DNA from 2 places in the Uliginosibacterium sp. sgz301328 genome. Region 2 is predicted to be linked to the other one. Evidence: predicted binding sites of a transcription regulator. Region 2 holds the regulator's gene; the other holds the start of a gene.
The links. Region 2 encodes FliA, which starts transcription of late flagellar genes. Its sites were predicted from a motif close to CTAAAGTTNNNNNNNNNNNNGCCGNTA; they were not measured.
Positions count from the first base shown of each region.

Region 1: the regulator FliA is predicted to act here: its motif matches at 2,253-2,279, upstream of ACDA63_RS11745 (chemotaxis protein).

Region 1 is NZ_JBGVSA010000013.1:82,753-91,818, reverse strand. Features, by position in the region: gene cheY (chemotaxis response regulator CheY) at 1-236, opposite strand, end outside; gene ACDA63_RS11750 (chemotaxis protein) at 250-1,206, opposite strand; gene ACDA63_RS11745 (chemotaxis protein) at 1,234-2,193, opposite strand; gene ACDA63_RS11740 (sugar ABC transporter substrate-binding protein) at 2,950-4,239, shown strand; gene ACDA63_RS11735 (carbohydrate ABC transporter permease) at 4,318-5,202, shown strand; gene ACDA63_RS11730 (carbohydrate ABC transporter permease) at 5,213-6,112, shown strand; gene ACDA63_RS11725 (ABC transporter ATP-binding protein) at 6,176-7,258, shown strand; gene ACDA63_RS11720 (alginate lyase family protein) at 7,463-8,620, shown strand; gene ACDA63_RS11715 (heparinase II/III family protein) at 8,768-9,066, shown strand, end outside.
Region 2 is NZ_JBGVSA010000006.1:63,759-72,824, forward strand. Features, by position in the region: gene flhA (flagellar biosynthesis protein FlhA) at 1-1,298, shown strand, start outside; gene flhF (flagellar biosynthesis protein FlhF) at 1,303-2,721, shown strand; gene ACDA63_RS06220 (MinD/ParA family protein) at 2,718-3,464, shown strand; gene ACDA63_RS06225 (RNA polymerase sigma factor FliA) at 3,603-4,364, shown strand; gene ACDA63_RS06230 (flagellar motor protein) at 4,424-5,188, shown strand; gene putP (sodium/proline symporter PutP) at 5,336-6,868, shown strand; gene smc (chromosome segregation protein SMC) at 6,994-9,066, shown strand, end outside.

The DNA of each region.
Region 1 (9,066 bases), on a different contig from region 2:
GCCATCTGGGCGTTGGCGCGAATGGCGCGCAGCAGCTCGATGCCGGTCATGTTGGGCATGTTCCAGTCGGTCACGACAAAGTCGATGCCGCCGGCGGCCAGCTTTTGCATGGCGACGACGCCGTCTTCGGCCTCGTCCACGTTGGTGTAGCCCAGTTCTTTGAGCAGGTTGCGAACGATGCGGCGCATCGTCGAGAAGTCATCAACCACCAGAAATTTCATTTTCGGATCCGACATGTTGTTACTCCGATCAATCTCTATTGGATTTCATGAGGTACGGACGCAGCGTTTCGGAGAGCACCTCTGCATCGAACTTGGCGACATATGCATCCACGCCCACCGCCTTGCCCATCGAGCGGTTGGCTTCTGACGACAGCGAGGAATGCATGACAACCGGAATGCCGTCGAAGCGGTTGTCGCTCTTGATATGACGGGTCAGCACGTAGCCGTCCATCTCTGGCATTTCAGCATCGACCAGGATGAGGTCGAGTTCTTCGGTCAGCGGACGCTTGCGTTGTTCGGCGTGCTTGGCCAGTGCGTCCAGGCGGGTCCAGGCTTCTTGCCCGTTGAGCGCGTGCTTGTGACGCACGCCCAGCTTGTCGAGGACTTCGACGATCTTCTTGCGGGCGACCATCGAGTCATCGGCGAAGAAGACGTTGGTGTCGCGCTCGTCGTCGCGCTGCAGCGGCGCGATGGCACCGACCGGCGCTTCGCCGAAGGTCTGCGCGAGGATGGTTTCGACGTCGAGGATCGACACCAGCTTGCCGTCGTCCAGTTCGGTGATGGCCGTGATGTAGCTCTGCGATGAGGCCAGCGTCATGTTTTCGGGCTGGCGGACCTTGTCCCATTCGACGCGAATGATGCGGTCGACTTCATGGACCAGGAAACCCAGCGTGCGCTTGCTGTATTCGGTGACCATCATCGAGGCGCCCAGCGCCTGATCGGGCCGCGACAGCCCCAGGATCTTGCCCAACGACAGCACGGGTATGACGTTGCCGCGCAGGGAAATCAGCCCTTCCACGCCGTGGGGCATGTTGGGCGCACGGGTGATGAACGGGGTCTTGGAGACCTCGCGCACCTTGAATACGTTGATGCCGAAGATCTCGCTCGTGCCCAGCGAGAACAGCAGGATTTCCATCCGGTTCGAACCCGCCAGCTTGGTACGGGCATCGACGGTGTCGAACAGGTTGATGGCGGCGCCTTCCATTGGGACCTCTATGTTTGACAACGACACTCAGGCCGCCTGGGCCTGACCGGTTTCGAGCAAGGCGCGCAGCGCGTCGGCCAGGCGGTGGGGCTCGAACTTCGACACGTAGCCATCCACGCCCACCGATTTGCCCAGCGACTGGTTCGACAGACTCGACAAGGACGAATGCATGAGCACCGGCACGCCGGCAAAGCGCGGGTCGCTCTTGATGCGGCGGGTCAGGATGTAGCCGTCCATTTCGGGCATTTCGACGTCGGTCAGCACCACGTTGAGCACGTCGCGCACGCGCTGTTCGGTGAGTTCGGCGTGGCGGGCGATCTTGTCGAGTTCTTCCCACGCGGTGCGGCCATTGACGGCACCGATGTGGCGCACGCCCAGTGCGTCGAGCGTGCGTTCGATCTGCTTGCGGGCCACCGAGGAGTCGTCGGCGAACAGCACGGTCAGCTCACGGCCGAGCGGCTTGATGTCCTTGAAGAGGTATTCGTCGTCGTAGTGCGTGGTCTCCGAGAGCACGCGTTCGACGTCGAGCATCATGACCAGGCGCTTGTCTTCGAGCTCGGTGACGGCGGTCACCAGACCGCCCAGGCGCGAGGTGAGCATTTCGGGCGGCACTTTCATGTGCGACCAGTCCAGCCGCAGGATCGTGTCGACGCCTTCGACCAGGAAACCCTGGGTATGCCCGTTGTATTCGGTGACGATCATGATGTCGCGGCGGGCCGTAGTGGCGATGCCACAGTACTTGGCCAGGTCGACCACCGGCACGAGCTGTCCGCGCAGCGAGACCATGCCTTCGACGCCGTCGGGCATGTCGGGCGCTGCGGTGATCTGGGGGGTACGCATGACTTCGCGGACCTTGAAAACGTTTATCCCGAAACTCTCCCGCCGGCCCGTACGGTCGTCCGTACCGAGCGCGAACAGCAGAATCTCGAGCTTGTTGGTGCCCGCCAGGCGTGTTCTGGCGTCAACGTTCTTCAACAGCTCGGACATGTGTTTTGCCTCTCCCACTCATTGCTGCGCCGCACGCGGTCGTGCGCACTCGATTGGATTTACGACCGCCCCTGCTCAAACTTGAGCAGTCCCGCAGACAATTCCGGGAACCGACAGGATGCAGGGCCGGGCGTTGCACTGACGACGGCTGCGCGACTCCACGGCTTGAGGTCCGAAACAAAATGAAACAGTGCCGGCCTGTCATGGCGACATGAGTGGGTTCGAGAGCGCCGTGAAGCGCCGGAGCCTTTGCTGGAGGGCGACTGGCACGCGGCCTCTCTTTTTGGGAACGGCAACCTAAGACTTTTCGGCCAGTTTCTGATCCAGGGTAAGAACGTGAATTTTCGTAAAGCCGGCGAACGTTCATCCGTTACGCGTTTCTGGAAAAACACATCGACATAGGCTTTACTGCGAGTGCCGCGTCATACCATTCGGCTCCGAATGGCGCCTGCCATTGGGCCGAAACGAAGGCACATCAAGCTTTTAAAGCCTTTCTTCTTGCTGCATCGCATAACCGGGTTTGTCCGCTTGACAGTGGATTTGGCTGTACCTAGAATCCAGTTAAACGTTTAACTCATACCCCCATAAATTCCTCTTCTGAAACGGTATTTGACGGGGTCTGACTTCTCCGGCGCCTTTCCCGGGCCGCGATGAGGCGAGTTGATCGGTGTTTTCGTTCTTGGCCATCCGGCCGAGTTGGGTGATGAGTGCAAGGGCAATCCAGCCCTGTTTAATGAAACGACGGAGATGAATGCTATGAATCGCAAAATGACCAAGCTTGCCATCGCAGTGGGCATGCTGGCTGGCGCCATGTCGGCACAAGCGGCCGACAAGGAACTGCAGGTCTGGATCCGCGCCACGAACGACTCGAAGGCTGTGTACGACCGCGTCGCGCAGGCTTTCGAGAAGAAAACCGGCATCCACGTCGAGTACTTCAACACGCTCACCGACTTCGAACAGCGTCTGGCCCGCGCCGCCGCCGGCAACACCCTGCCCGACCTGATGTTCAATGACGCCACCTTCATCGGCCAGGGCGTCCAGATGGGCATTCTGGAGCAGATTGACCCGAAGACCATCAAGGGTAGCGAAGACGTCTTCCCGGCAGCCTGGGCATCGGCCCGCTCGTTCGACGGCAAGTACTACGCCGTGCCGACGTCGGCGCAATCGTTCGCCCTGTTCGTGCGCAAGGACTGGCGCATCAAGCTCGGCCTGCCCTCGCCCAAGACCTGGGCCGACGTGCAGAACCTGGCCAAGGCCTTCACCGAGAAGGACCCTGATGGCAACGGCAAGAACGACACGTTCGGCTTCATCATCCCGGGTTCGACCACCCGCGGTTACACGAGCTGGTTCCTGTCGTCGTTCATCTGGCAAGCCGGTGGCGACTTCCTGAAGCCGGTCGGCAATGCCTTCAAGTCGAGCCTGGCCACCAAGGAAACCGCTCAGGCGGTGGACTTCCTGCGCGGCATGATCTGCTCGAAGGTTTCGCAGCCGGGCGCGATCAACGCCACCACGGCCGACGCGATCCCGTCGTTCCGTTCGGGCCAGACCGGCATGTTCTTCACCGGTCCGTACCACCTGCCGCTGATGGACAAGGACCCGGGCAAGGGCACCTATGAAGTCGTGTCGATCCACGGCCCGAAGAGCGCCGCGACCCTGGCTGAAGGTACCAGCGTGTACCTGATGAAGAAGAGCCAGAACAAGGCTGCCGCCAAGCAGTTCATCGAATTCATGATCTCGCCCGAAGGCCAGCAGATGGGCATGAAGGCCGGTGAAAACCAGCCGATCGTGCGCCTGTCGGTCAACAAGCGGGTCGACGTCAAGGCAACCTATGACAACGACGCCCGCTGGCAGCTCTTCCAGGACCTGTACTCCAAGGAAGGCCGCTACGTGCCGAACGTGCCTAACTGGACGCCGATCCGTCAGATCACTGCCGACGGTTTCAACAAGATCATGGCGAACTGCTCGAGCGACATTATTTCCGGCCTGAAGGAAGTCGACGTCGCCGTCGACGCCGAACTGGCCAAGCAGAACGTGCTGGCCAAGTAAGGCACGCATCCAGAAGCAACCGGCACGGCCGCCGCATCCCCGCGGCGGCCGTATTCAAGCCGTCAGAAAGGTTTCAACATGTCAGTACTGAGCCCGCATGCGCGGCGCAACCTCATCCCCTGGATATTCCTTGCCCCCGCGCTGATCATTTTCACGTGGTTCAAGTTTGTCCCGATGCTCGAGGGCTTGATCCTCAGCTTCTATAAGGTGAATTTCGACGGCCCCAATACGTGGGTCGGCATGGGCAACTTTGCCCGCGTGTTCAGCGACGCCGTGCTTGGCCACGCCGTCATCAACACGACGCTGTATGTGATCGTCACTTCGGTGGTGGCGGCTTTCATCGCGTTCTTCCTGGCCATCGCGCTGGAAGGACCGGCCCGTCACCTGCACTTCATCCGTACGGCCATCTTCCTGCCCGCCATCACCAGTGCGGCGATCGTGGCGGAAGTCTGGCGCATTCTCTTCAATCCGACACCGACGGGCGTGATGAACACCTTCGTCGGCTGGTTCGGCATTGCGCCGCAGGGCTTCCTGTCCGATCAGGCACAAGCGCTGTGGACGTTGATGCTGCTGCACATCTGGAAGGCCGTGCCGTACAACATGGTGATCTTCATCGCCGGTCTGGCAGGCATCAACCGCGAGCTCTACGACGCGGCCAACGTCGATGGCGCGAACTGGTTCCGCCGCATGTGGCACGTCACCCTGCCCGGCCTGATCCCGGCGATCTCGGTGGTGCTGATGCTGTCGTTCATCCGCGGCTTCCGCGTGTTCGCCGAAGTGTATGCGACGACCGGTGGCGGCCCCGCCGGCGCGACCGAGATGATCATGACGCACGTGTACAAGATCGGCTTCGAGCAGATCGACTACGGCTACGCGTCAGCGGTGTCCTTCCTGCTGTTTGCCTTCACGGTGGTGATGACCATCGTCCACCTGTCGGTCAAGGACCGTATCGCCAAGTATTGAGAGCCGATATATGGATAACGTTTGGAACAAAGTCGGCCGCTTCATCATTTATGCACTGGTTCTGGTCGTGTTCGTCGGCCCGTACTGGGGCATCCTGATGACGGCCCTGTCGGGCGCGCCGGTCAAGCCGGGCGAGCTGCTGGCCATGCCGCACCTGCCGACGATGGAGAACTTCCGCTTCGCCTGGGCGGAAGTGAAGGTGTGGCGCTTCCTGCTGAACTCGATGATCGTCGTGGTCATCGGCACCGCGCTGCAAGTGTCGGTGAGCGCGCTGGCCGCCTATGCGCTGGCCCGCAAGCAGTTCATGGGCATGGCCTTCGTCGGTCTGCTGATCCTGTCGACGATGATGCTGCCCGAAGAAGTGATCGCCATTCCGTTGTACCTGGTGGTGAACTACCACATCCCGGGTTTCGAATGGCTCACCAGCCAGATCCAGTCTTTCCTGCTGTGGGCGTTCAACTATCGCATCCCGACGTCGAACAGCCTGTACAACACGCACTTGGGGATGATCCTGCCGGTGGTGGGCTGGGCGTTCTCGATCTTCCTGCTGACCGAGTTCATGAAGGCGATCCCGAAGGAACTCGAAGAAGCAGCGCGCGTGGATGGCGCTTCGGAGTGGCAGATCTTCTTCAAGGTGATCCTGCCGCTGGTGAAGCCGGCGCTGGGTACGACGATGATCTTCGGTTTCATCATGATCTGGGACCAGTACCTGTTGCCGCTGATCGTGGTTAACCGCGAAGTGCTCTACACGATGCCGGTCATCCTGGGCACCTTGCGCTCGGACGAGACGATCACTCCGAACATTTTCATCGCCATCACCTTGCTGGCCATGCTGCCCAGCATCCTGGTGTACCTGGCACTGCAGAAGCACTTCAACCGCGGGATCATGTCCGGCGCGGTCAAGGGCTGAGGCACAACGAATACAAACCAGGATCGCGGCGGACCGCCGCGATCCCGACACAGGAAGATTGATATGGGAAGCGTAGTCCTCAAGAACGTTTATAAGTCGTTCGGCAAGACCGATGTCATCCGTGACGTCTCGATCGACATCCCCGACGGGGAATTCTGCGTGCTGGTCGGCCCGTCCGGCTGCGGCAAGTCGACCCTGCTGCGGATCATTGCCGGCCTGGAAGAAGTCACCGGTGGCGAGGTCCACATCGCCAACAAGAACGTCACCAAGATGGAACCCAAGCAGCGCGACATCGCGATGGTGTTCCAGAGCTATGCGCTGTATCCGCAGATGACGGTGCGCGAGAACATGGGCTTCGCGCTCAAGCTGGCCAAGGTGTCGAAAGAGGAAATCGCGCGCAAGGTCGACGACGTCGCCAAGATGCTCGGCCTCGAAGCCCTGCTCGACCGCCTGCCCAAGGCACTGTCTGGCGGCCAGCGCCAGCGCGTGGCCATGGGCCGCGCCATCGTGCGCAATCCGCAGGTGTTCCTGTTCGACGAGCCGCTGTCGAACCTCGACGCCAAGCTGCGTACGCAAGTGCGCGCTGAAATCCGCGAACTGCACCAGCGCCTGGGCACCACGTCGGTGTACGTGACCCACGACCAGATCGAAGCCATGACCATGGGCCAGAAGATCGTCGTGCTGCGCGACGGCCGCGTCGAACAGATGGGCTCGCCGCTCGAACTGTACGACCGCCCCGCCAACGTGTTCGTGGCCGGCTTCATCGGCTCGCCGACGATCAACCTGATCGACGGCAAGATCGTGCGCCAGAACGAAAAGCTGTACGTGAAGCTGCCCGACGGCGCGACCCTGCCTGTACCGGCCGGCGCGCAAGTGACCGAAGGCCAGGAGGTCGTGTTCGGCATCCGTCCGGAACAGGTCCGCGTGACCGAAAGCCTTGAACACTCGGTTCCGGCCAAGGTGACGTCGGTGGAAAACACCGGCTCCGACATGCAGGTGTTCTGCGAAACCGCAGGCGGCCGCATGACTTCGGCGTTCAAGGATCGCATCAAGATCGAAGCAGGCGACACCATCCACCTGACCGCCGATCTGGACGGCATCCACCTGTTCGACCGCGCCAGCGGTCAGCGGGTCGCCGGCATCTGATCGCCGCCACCGTGGGCCGCAATGCGGACCACGGGCGCCTCACCAGAATGGGGACTGCGTCGTGGCCGGGGACGCAGTCGTCGATGCGCGCGTGCGCATTCCGCACAACCGGCCGCGCATTGGAGGAAGCAAAGGATGTTGAATCGAATCGGAGCCCGCATCGCCGCGGCCGCAATCGTATCTCTCACCGCAGCGGGAACCGCTATGGCCGCAGCCCCCAAGGTCTATACGCTGGACGGCACGTATCTGGAAATCGCCAAGCAGCGCCTCGCCACCAACGACGCCAGCGTGAAGCCGGCCTACGACGCACTGATCGTCAAGGCTGACGCCGCGCTCAAGGCACAACCCGAAGCCGTGACCAAGAAGGGCCTGACCCCGCCGTCCGGCGACAAGCACGACTACATCAGCATGGGGCCGTACTGGTGGCCCAACCCCGACACCAAGGACGGCCTGCCCTACATCCGCAAGGACGGCCAGACCAACCCGTCGTCCAAGAACAGCGATACCGACTCGGTGCGCATCCAGTTCATGTGCAACGGCACGCGCGATCTGTCGCTGGCCTATTTCTTCTCGGGCGACAAGAAGTACGCCGAGCAGGCCGCCAGCTTCATCCGCACGTGGTTCCTCGATCCGGCTACCCGCATGAACCCGAACCTGCGCTTCGGCCAAGCCGTGCCGGGCGTGGTCGACGGTCGCGGCATCGGCCTGATCGACACACGCAATTTCTGGATGGTGATCGACGCTGTCGGCCTGATCCAGGATTCCGGCGCGCTCAAGCCGGCTGAAGTCGATGCACTGAAGAAGTGGTTTGCCGATTTCACGACGTGGATGACGACCAGCCCGACCGGCCGCGAAGAATTCGCCTGGGGCAACAACCATGGCACGTTCTTCGATGCACAGGTTGCCAACTACGCACTGTTCTACGGCGATGCCAAGCTCGCCGCGCAGACCGTGAAGGACGCGCAGACGTTGCGCATGGCCGCCCAGATCGCCCGCGACGGCAAGATCTGGTACGAACTGGAACGCACCCAACCGTACCACTACCAGGTCTTCAACCTCGAAGCGCAAACCCGTCTGGCACGCTATTCGGAACAGACCGGCATCGAGCCGAACACCTGGAACCTGGTGCAGGACGAGCGCTCGATCAAGGGCGGCATCGACTTTGCGGTCGGCTACGTGAAGGACCCGAAGTCGTGGCCGTTCAAGGACATGAAGGGCGTTGAATTCGACGCTGCGCTGAACCTGCTGCTGCAAGCGGCGCGTGCCTATCCGAAGGACAAGGAGAAGTACGTCGAGCTGCTGCAGTACATCCCGGCTTCGCTCAAGAGCGATCCGAGCTGGCTGCTGTGGCCGGTGAAGTAAGCACCACACGGTTGTACGCCCCGGCCCCGCGCCGGGGCTCGCAGTTCCAATAACAAGGACCGGAAGACCGGTCGGCGTGCGTTGCACGCACTGGATCCGCCGCGCGCAATCGGCCTGCGCGCCGGATCGATCTTAGGGAGTTACAGAATGTCGTTCGCCGTTGCACCCGTTTTTCTGACCCAGGACGAAGCCACCCGCATGCGGGCCGCGGCCGAGCAGGATTCGCTGATTGGTCAGAGCATCCGCAGCGCCCGCGCGCAGCTCGAAGAGATGCTGCAGCACCCGGTGTGGGTGCCTGGCAGCGGACCGGGGGGAGGCGTCGAACATGAGCAGCACAAGCTCAACTACAGCACGATCTTCTCTGCCGGCACGCAATACATGATCTTCGGCGAAGCGCGCTACGCCGAACGCATCCGCGACATCCTGCTGGCCTATGCCGCGATCTA
Region 2 (9,066 bases):
TGGTGTCGCGCGTCGGCGAAGACGTGGATATCGGCTCGCAGTTGGTGGGCCAGGTCTTCAACAACCCGCAAGTCATGATTCTGACGGCAACCATCCTTGGCCTGCTGGGCATGATCCCCGGCATGCCGAACCTGGTGTTCCTGATGCTCGCCGGTCTGCTGGGCGCGCTGGCCTGGGTGCTCAACAGAAAGCAGCAGGCCGCCGCCGAAGTCGAAGAGCCCGCCGTCGCGCCGGAACAGGCCGCCGCCCGTGCAGAATCGATGGAAGCGAGCTGGTCGGACGTGACCTCGGTCGACGTGCTCGGCCTGGAAGTGGGCTACCGCCTGATCCCGATGGTCGACAAGGGGCAGGACGGCGAACTCCTCAAGCGCATTCGCGGCCTGCGCAAGAAATTCGCGCAGGACATCGGCTTTCTGGCCGCGCCGGTGCACATCCGCGACAACCTGGAACTCAAGCCGAATGCCTACCGCATCACGCTCAAAGGCGTGGAGATCGGGCAGGGCGAGGCCTATCCGAACCAACTGATGGCCATCAATCCGGGCCGCGTGGCGGGCAACCTGCCGGGCACGCCGACGACCGATCCGGCCTTCGGCCTGCCGGCGGTGTGGATCGACTCCAGCCTGCGTGAACAGGCGCATGCGCTGGGCTACACCGTGGTCGATGGCAGCACGGTGGTCGCCACGCACCTCAACCACGTCATCCTCAGCCATGCGTCCGATCTGCTCGGCCGCCAGGAAACCCAACAACTGCTCGACCACATCGCCAAGGAATCGCCCAAGCTGGTCGAAGACCTCGTGCCGAAGACGCTGCCGCTGCATACGCTGCAACGCGTGCTGCAGTACCTGCTGGAAGAAGGCATCGCCATTCGCGACATGCGCACCATCGTCGAAACCCTGGCCGAGCACGCCACGCGCATTCAGGACCCGCTGGAACTGGCCGGCCGCGTACGTATCGCGCTGGGCCGCGCCATCGTGCAGCAACTGTTCCCGGGCAACAGCGAGATGCAAGTCATCGCGCTCGACCCCTCGCTGGAGCGCGTGCTGCAACAAGCCATGCACACCGGTGGCGCAGATGCCGCCATCGAGCCGGGTCTGGCTGACACGCTGCTGCGCGAATCGGCCACGGCCGCCCAGCGCCAGGAAGACCTCGGCCTGCCGGCCGTACTGCTGGTGCCGAACGCCTTGCGCTGGCTGCTGGCGCGCTTTGTGCGCCGCGCCGTGCCGAATCTCAAAGTCATTGCTCATTCGGAGGTGCCTGAATCGCGCACCATCCGTGTCACTGCGGTTGTTGGAGGCTGATTAAATGGTGGACGTGAAGAAATTCGTCGCGCGCAGCGCCCGTGAAGCGCTGGCCATGGTAAAGGCCGAACTCGGCGGCGACGCGGTCGTGCTGTCCAATCGCTCGGTGCCGGACGGCGTGGAAATCGTTGCCATGCCGGCCGAGGCCATCGCCAGCTTCTCGGCTGCCGCCCAACAGGTGCGCCGGCCCGAATCGACGCCTGCTCCGGCCCCCGTTGCGGCACCGGTGGCCCGTGCAGCCGCACCGGCTCCGAGTGACGATGATTTCACCCTGACGCTGGGCCAGCACATTGCCCGCCTGGCGCGCGAACAATCCGCTGAGCCGACGCTGACCCATCGGGCCTCGGTGCATCACGACCTGCCTCCGCTGCGCCGTGCGATCGACGAGCCCGCGCCGCGCGCCATCGCCCAGTCACAACGTGAAGACGTCGCGCCCGCCGCTGCGGCCGTCGAGGCCGCCAAGCTGGCCGCGCTCGAAGCGACAAACGCGCGCCTGATGGATGAGCTTGCCTCGATCAAGGGCATGCTCGAACGCCAACTGGCCGGGTTTGCCTGGAACGAAATCACCCGTACCGCACCGGCGCGCACGCAATTGATGGCCGAACTGCTCGAAGCAGGCTTTTCGTCGCAACTGACGCGCTCGCTGACTGAGGGCATCGTCGGCGACATGGCGGTGACCGACGCGCGCGCCCATGTCAAGGGCATGCTCGATCGCAAGCTGCGCTTGCTGGCATCCGACGCCGACATCATCGATCGCGGCGGCGTGTACGCCATCGTCGGCCCGACGGGTGTGGGCAAGACCACCACCACGGCCAAGCTGGCCGCACGCTGCGTGGTGCGCCATGGCGCCGACAAGGTGGCGCTGATCACCACCGACGGTTACCGGATCGGCGCGCACGAACAACTGCGCATCTATGGCCGCATCCTCGGCGTACAGGTGTGCGTGGTGCGCGACGCCGCCGATCTGCGCCAGACGCTGGCCGACCTGCGCGGCAAGCACATGGTGCTGATCGATACCATCGGCATGGGTCAGCGCGACAAGATGGTCATGGAACAAGCCGCGATGCTGGCCTCCGCCGGCAACGTGCGCCGCCTGTTGTGCCTGAACGCCACCGTGCGTGGCGACACGCTCGACGAGATCATCCGCGCCTACGACGCGCCCAATCTTGCAGGCTGCATCATCACCAAGCTGGATGAGGCGGCCACCATTGCGCCGGCCATCGATGCCGCCGTGCGCAACGAACTGGGCGTGTTCTATGTCTCCACCGGCCAGCGCGTGCCGGAAGACCTGCACCTGCCCAACCGCAGTTACGTGATTCACCGCGCCCTGCGCGAAGTGCCCGCCAGGTCGGCACACAAGCTGGATGTTGCCGAGGCCGGACTGATCATGTCTGCGCCCGCATCGCCGGTGCCACGCGCATGATGGCCGGATACGATCAGGCCGCCGGCCTGCGGCGCATGTTCGGCGGCCAGGGGCGCTCGCTGGCGGTGCTGACCTGCGGTGCAGGGGCCGCCCGTTGGCTGGCCGCACAGTTGCGCGCGCGCGCCGGGGCAGGGCAACGCTTGCTGGTACTGGAAGAATGCAGCGCCTTCGGCAATCTGGCCGACCACCTTGGGACGGCGCCGCGCTTCGATCTGCAGCAAGTGATCGAGGGCCACGTGCCGCTGGCGCAAGCCTTGGTCCGCGACGACGCGCTCATGCTGCTGCCGGTGGCGCGCGCGGCCCGCCTGGTGGGGCGCGAACGGGTGCTCGGCCGGCGCGTGGTCGACGCCCTGCGCACGCTGCAGTTCGAAGCCGACGAAACCATCGTGCACGCCGATACAACGGCGACCTCATCCCTGCTGCGCGCGGCCGGCGTCTGCCTGCTGGTGGCCGAAGCGCGCGTCGAATCGATCACTGCCGCCTACGCGGCGCTAAAGAAACTGAAGGGAATTGCCGATATCGGCAGTATGGCGCTCACCTTGAGCGGGCAGACGACATTTGAATCGCGCGAACTGGCGGCCAATTTCCAGGCCCTGGCGTGGCGTCAGTTGGGCATCGAGGTGCGCTGCGTCGATCACCTCGGTCAGGCGCTGCCGTCGAGCCCCGGCGGCTTTGTCGAGCGCCTTCGCGATCTGGCCTGCGGATTGGCGGCGAGCCCGGCCACGAGTGCCGCGTGTGCATGATTGGCGTGAATACTCCGCGCTTATCCGCGCAATGCAAGGACAACGCTCCCCGCACAATGCAGGCATGGGAGCACGAATCAGCCGTGTTGCTCCATTCTCCTGCTGCTTGTGATTGGCCCTGGCCAACGAGAGACAACGATGTATAACGCCGCCGGAACACTGGATCGGGATCAGCTCATTACGCGCTACGCGCCGCTGGTCAAACGGATCGCCTATCACCTGATGGCCAAACTGCCTGCCAGCGTGCAGGTCGAGGACATCATCCAGAACGGCATGTTGGGCCTGCTCGACGCGGTCGGCCGCTATGAAGAGGGCCTGGGCGCGCAGTTCGAGACCTACGCCGTGCAGCGCATCCGCGGCGCCATGCTCGATGGTCTGCGCGAGAACGACTGGCTGCCGCGCAGCCTGCGACGCGAAATGCGCCGCATCGAAACCGCCATCCACACGCTGGAACAGCAGAACGGCCGCCAGCCGACCGAACGCGAACTGGCGCAGTCGCTCGGCATGGAACTGGCCGATTACCAGAAGATGCTGCAGGAGGCGCGCGGCTACCAGCTCGTCTATTTCGAGGATTTCGGCGACGAGGATGACGAAGACTTCCTCGAACGCCACATCGTGGGCGAGAGCAACGATCCGCTGGACCTGCTCGAAGACCACAACATGCGCACGGTGCTCATCCAGGCCATCGAAGACCTGCCGGAGCGCGAAAAGACGGTAATGGGCCTGTACTACGAGGAAGACCTCAACCTGCGCGAGATCGGCGAGGTGCTGGGAGTGTCGGAATCGCGCGTGTGCCAACTGCATAGCCAGGCCATCGCTCGCCTGCGCTCGCGTATCACCACCGGCCGCGACGCGGGGCCGGGCAGCGGCAAACGCGGCAAGCGGGCGAAGGTGGCATAGGCCCACCGCGCCGCGCGCCGGTGTGGCCCGCAGCAAACTTGGAAGGGATGCACGGATAAATGGATTTCGTCAGTCTGGCCGGCCTGTTACTGGGCGTCGCCGCCATCGTGTTGGGGCACATGTTCGAAGGCGGGCATCTGTCGTCGTTGGTTCAACCGACGGCGTTCTTCATCGTCATCGGCGGCACCGTCGGCGCGGTGATGCTGCAGAGCCCGTGGCACACCTTCCGCCAGGGCGTTGGCATGGCCGGCTGGGTGTTCAGCCCGCCAGCGCCGCCGTCCGACGGGCTTATCTCCGAAATCGTCAGCTGGAGCTCCACCGCCCGCAAGGAAGGGCTGCTGGCACTCGAAAACAAGATCAGCAATCTGGCCGATCCATTCATGCGCAAGGGCCTGCAATTGCTGGTGGACGGCGTCGAGCCCGAACGCCTGCGCGAAGTGATGGACGTCGAAATCGGCGCCTGGGAACATGAAATGAAGCAGGCGGCCAAGATCTGGGACGCCGCTGGCGGCTATGCGCCCACCATCGGCATCATCGGCGCGGTGATGGGCTTGATCCACGTGATGGAAAACCTCTCCGACCCGAGCAAGCTCGGCGCCGGCATCGCGGTGGCCTTCGTCGCCACCATCTATGGCGTGGGCAGCGCCAACCTGATCTTCCTGCCGGTCGGCAAGAAACTGTCCGCGAGCATTGCCCGCCTGGTATCGACGCGCGAGATGGTGCTCGATGGCCTGGTCGGCATCGCCCACGGCGACAATCCGCGCATCATCGAAAGCCGTCTGCAGGGCTACCTCAGTCAGTCGGCGCGGCGCGGCCAGCGCTGATTCATCGTGGTGAGCCGGGCGCGACATGCCGCCCGGATGTCTGCATCGCATTTGCGATAGGTCTCAAGTGATGATTGACGGATTTGGCATAGTCGCCCGTCCAAGAATCTGACAGGCCACCTCCGAGTGGCCGAATCGAGACTACGCATGCTTTCGACGACTGCCAGTACGCCGCTTACCGTCACTTTCCTGTTCTACATATTGGGCATGGTCGCGATTGGCCTGATTGCCTATCGCTACACCAGCAACCTTTCGGATTACATCCTGGGCGGGCGACGCCTGGGCGCCTTCGTGGTGGCGCTGTCGGCCGGTGCGTCGGACATGAGCGGCTGGCTGCTCATGGGCCTGCCGGGCGCGGTGTTCCTGCATGGCGTGTCCGAGTCGTGGATCGCCATCGGGCTGACCATCGGCGCCTGGTGCAACTGGAAGTGGGTGGCGGGGCGCCTGCGCGTCTACACCGAACGGGCTAACAATTCGCTGACCCTGCCGGACTATTTCACCTACCGGTTCGAGGACAAGAGCCGCCTGCTGCGTGTGCTCTCGGCCGTCATCATCCTGCTGTTCTTCGCCGTGTACTGCGCCTCCGGCGTGGTGGCGGGCGCCCGTCTTTTCGAGAGCACCTTTGGCATTCCCTACGCCACGGCGATGTGGGTAGGCGCGCTGGCGACGATCCTCTACACGCTGATCGGCGGCTTCCTGGCGGTGAGCTGGACCGATACGGTCCAGGCCAGCCTGATGATCGGTGCGCTGGTCGTGACGCCCCTGGTGGTGATCTTCCTGTCGGGCGGATTGGTCGAGAGCACGGCCATCATCCATCGGCTGGACCCGTCGTTCTTCGACATGGGCAAGGGCGGTTCGGTCGTAGGCGTCGTGTCGCTGCTGGCCTGGGGCTTGGGTTATTTTGGCCAGCCGCACATCCTCGCGCGCTTCATGTCGGCTTCGAGCTACAAGGCGATCGCGCCGGCTCGCCGTATCAGCATGACCTGGATGGTGCTGTGCCTGGCGGGCGCCGTGGCCGTCGGCTTCTTCGGTATCGCGTACTTCGCCGAGCATCCCGAACTGGCCGGGCCGGTCGCGCAGCAACCGGAACGCGTCTTCATCCTGCTGTCGCAGTTGCTGTTCAATCCGTGGATCGCCGGCGTGCTGCTGTCGGCGATCCTGGCCGCCATCATGAGTACGCTGAGCTGCCAGTTGCTGGTGTGCTCCAGCGCGCTGACCGAGGATTTCTACAAGGCCTTCCTGCGCCGCAACGCGGGCCAGGCCGAACTGGTGTGGGTGGGGCGCATTACGGTGCTGCTGGTGTCGTTGCTGGCCATCGCGCTGGCGCGCAATCCGGAAAACTCTGTGCTGGAACTGGTTTCCTACGCCTGGGGCGGCTTTGGCGCGGCGTTCGGCCCGGTGGTGGTGATCTCGCTGCTGTGGCGCCGCATGACGCGCAACGGCGCGCTGGCCGGCATGCTGGTGGGGGCCCTGACCGTGGTTGTGTGGAAGCAGGGCAGCATCTTTGGCGTACAGATCGTCCCGGCCGCATGGCAGGCGCTCTACGAAATCCTCCCCGGCGCGCTGCTGGGCGCGGTGGCCATTTTTGTCGTCAGTCTGCTGGATCGCGCGCCGTCGCGCGACGTTCTGGCGACTTTCGATGCGGTGGACGCTGAAATCGACGCATATCGCCGCAGTTGAACGGCGTTTGGCGGAGCAGGCGTCGTCCTGCCCGCCAGTCTTTGCCCTGAAGGCCGACGGGGGGTGGCACCGGGTGATATCATTCGCGGCGAAAAAACAGCCGACTTCCCGACCCGCTCCCGAACGTGCGCCTGTCCAAGCTTAAACTCGCCGGCTTCAAGTCCTTCGTCGATCCGACCACCATCCTGGCACCCGGCCAGTTGGTGGGCATCGTGGGGCCCAATGGCTGCGGCAAATCGAACGTGATCGATGCCGTGCGCTGGGTGCTGGGCGAATCGCGCGCCTCGGCGCTGCGTGGCGAGTCGATGCAGGACGTCATCTTCAACGGTTCGACCACCCGCAAGCCTGTGCAGCGGGCCAGCGTCGAGCTGATTTTCGACAACGCCGAAGGGCGCGCTGCCGGCCAGTGGTCGCAGTACGCCGAAATCGCCGTCAAGCGCGTGGTCGACCGGGCCGGCGGCTCGGACTACTTCATCAACAACGTCCGCGTACGCCGCAAGGACGTCATCGACCTGTTCCTCGGCACCGGCCTGGGGCCGCGTGCCTACGCGATCATCGAGCAAGGCATGATCTCGCGCGTCATCGAGGCGCGGCCCGAAGACGTGCGGGCCTTCCTCGAAGAAGCCGCCGGCATCACCAAGTACAAGGAACGCCGCCGCGAGACCGAAGGCCGTCTGGCCGACGCGCGCGACAACCTGGCGCGTATCGAAGACATCCGCGCCGAACTCGGCAGCCAGATCGAAAAGCTCGCCGCGCAGGCCGAAGTGGCGCGTACCTACAAGGAACTGGCCGATTCGCTCAACGAACGCCAGCGCCTGCTGTGGGTGTTCAAGCGCGAAAGCGCGGCGACCGAAAAAGCCCGCAACGCCGAAGGTATCGCCACCTGTGGTACGACGCTCGAGGCCGAAACCGAGCGTCTGCGCATTCTTGAAGACCAACTGCTGGTCGCGCGCGAGCGGCACACGCGGCTCTCTGACGTGGTCGGCGTGGCGCAAGGCGATCTCTACGCCATCACAGCCGAAGTCTCGCGCATCGAAAACGAACTCAAGAGCCTGCGCGATACGCGTTCGCGCCTGTCGCAGCGTATCGATCAGCTCACCATGTCCGAAGCCCAGTGGCGCGAACGCTCCACGCAGCTGGCGGCGGAGCGCGAACGTTGGGCGGAACTGCGCGAAGTCGCCACGGTGCGGCTGGAGCAGGCGCAGGACGAGCTGGCCATCGCGCAGGAAGCCTTGCCCGAAGTCGAGGACACCTACCGTCGCGCGCAGGAAGAGCAGGATCGCCTGCGCCGCGAACTGGCCCAGGCCGAGCAGCAGATGCGCGTGGACGACACGCGTCGTCAGGCCAGTCTGCGAGCCATCGAAGCACTGACTGCCCGTCGCCAGCGGCTCGAAGCCGATCTGGCACAACTGCCGGCGGCCGATCCGGGCGACGCCGAGGCGATCGAACTGGCGGTGGAAACGCTGGCGGGCCAACTGGAAGACGCCGAAGCCGAACAGACCGCCCAGCAAGGCGTGCACATCCAGTCCCAAGGCGCGTTGCGCGCTGCGCAGGAAGCAGAACGTCGCGCTGCCCGTGCAGTCACCGAAAAGCGCGCCCGACTCGACGCGCTCGAAGCGCTGCAGGCCAAATTGCGCGACGCTGGCGACATGGGCACCTGGTTGCGCGAAGCCGGGCTGTCGGAGCTGCAACCGCTGTGGCAGCACATTACCGTCGATGCCGGCTGGGAGCTTGCGCTCGAAGCCGTCCTGCGCGAACGGCTGGCCGCGCGCGGGCCGCTTGCCCGCATGCCGGAATCCATCCACGGCAAGTCCGTACCGTCGACTGTCGTGCTGACGCGTGAAGGCGCACCAGCGCCGGCGCAGCGTCCGACATTTGCCGGTACGCCGCTCGCGTCACGCCTGCGCTGCGCGAACGCCGCCGCCGCGGGCATCCTCGAACACTGGCTGGCCGGCGCCTACGCGGTCGACAGCATCCAGCCCTGGATCGACAGCGCGGCGCAGCTACCCGACGACGTCGTGCTGGTGGCGCAGAGCGGCGCCATCCTGAGTAGCCGAGAGCTGACCTTGTTCGCGCCGGATGCGCGCACGCACGGGGCGCTGGAACGCCAGCGCGAAATCGAATCGCTGAGTGCCGAACTCGCCACGCTCGAAGAAGAGCAGGCCGCCTGCGCGGAGCGCGCGACAGAGGCCGAAGAG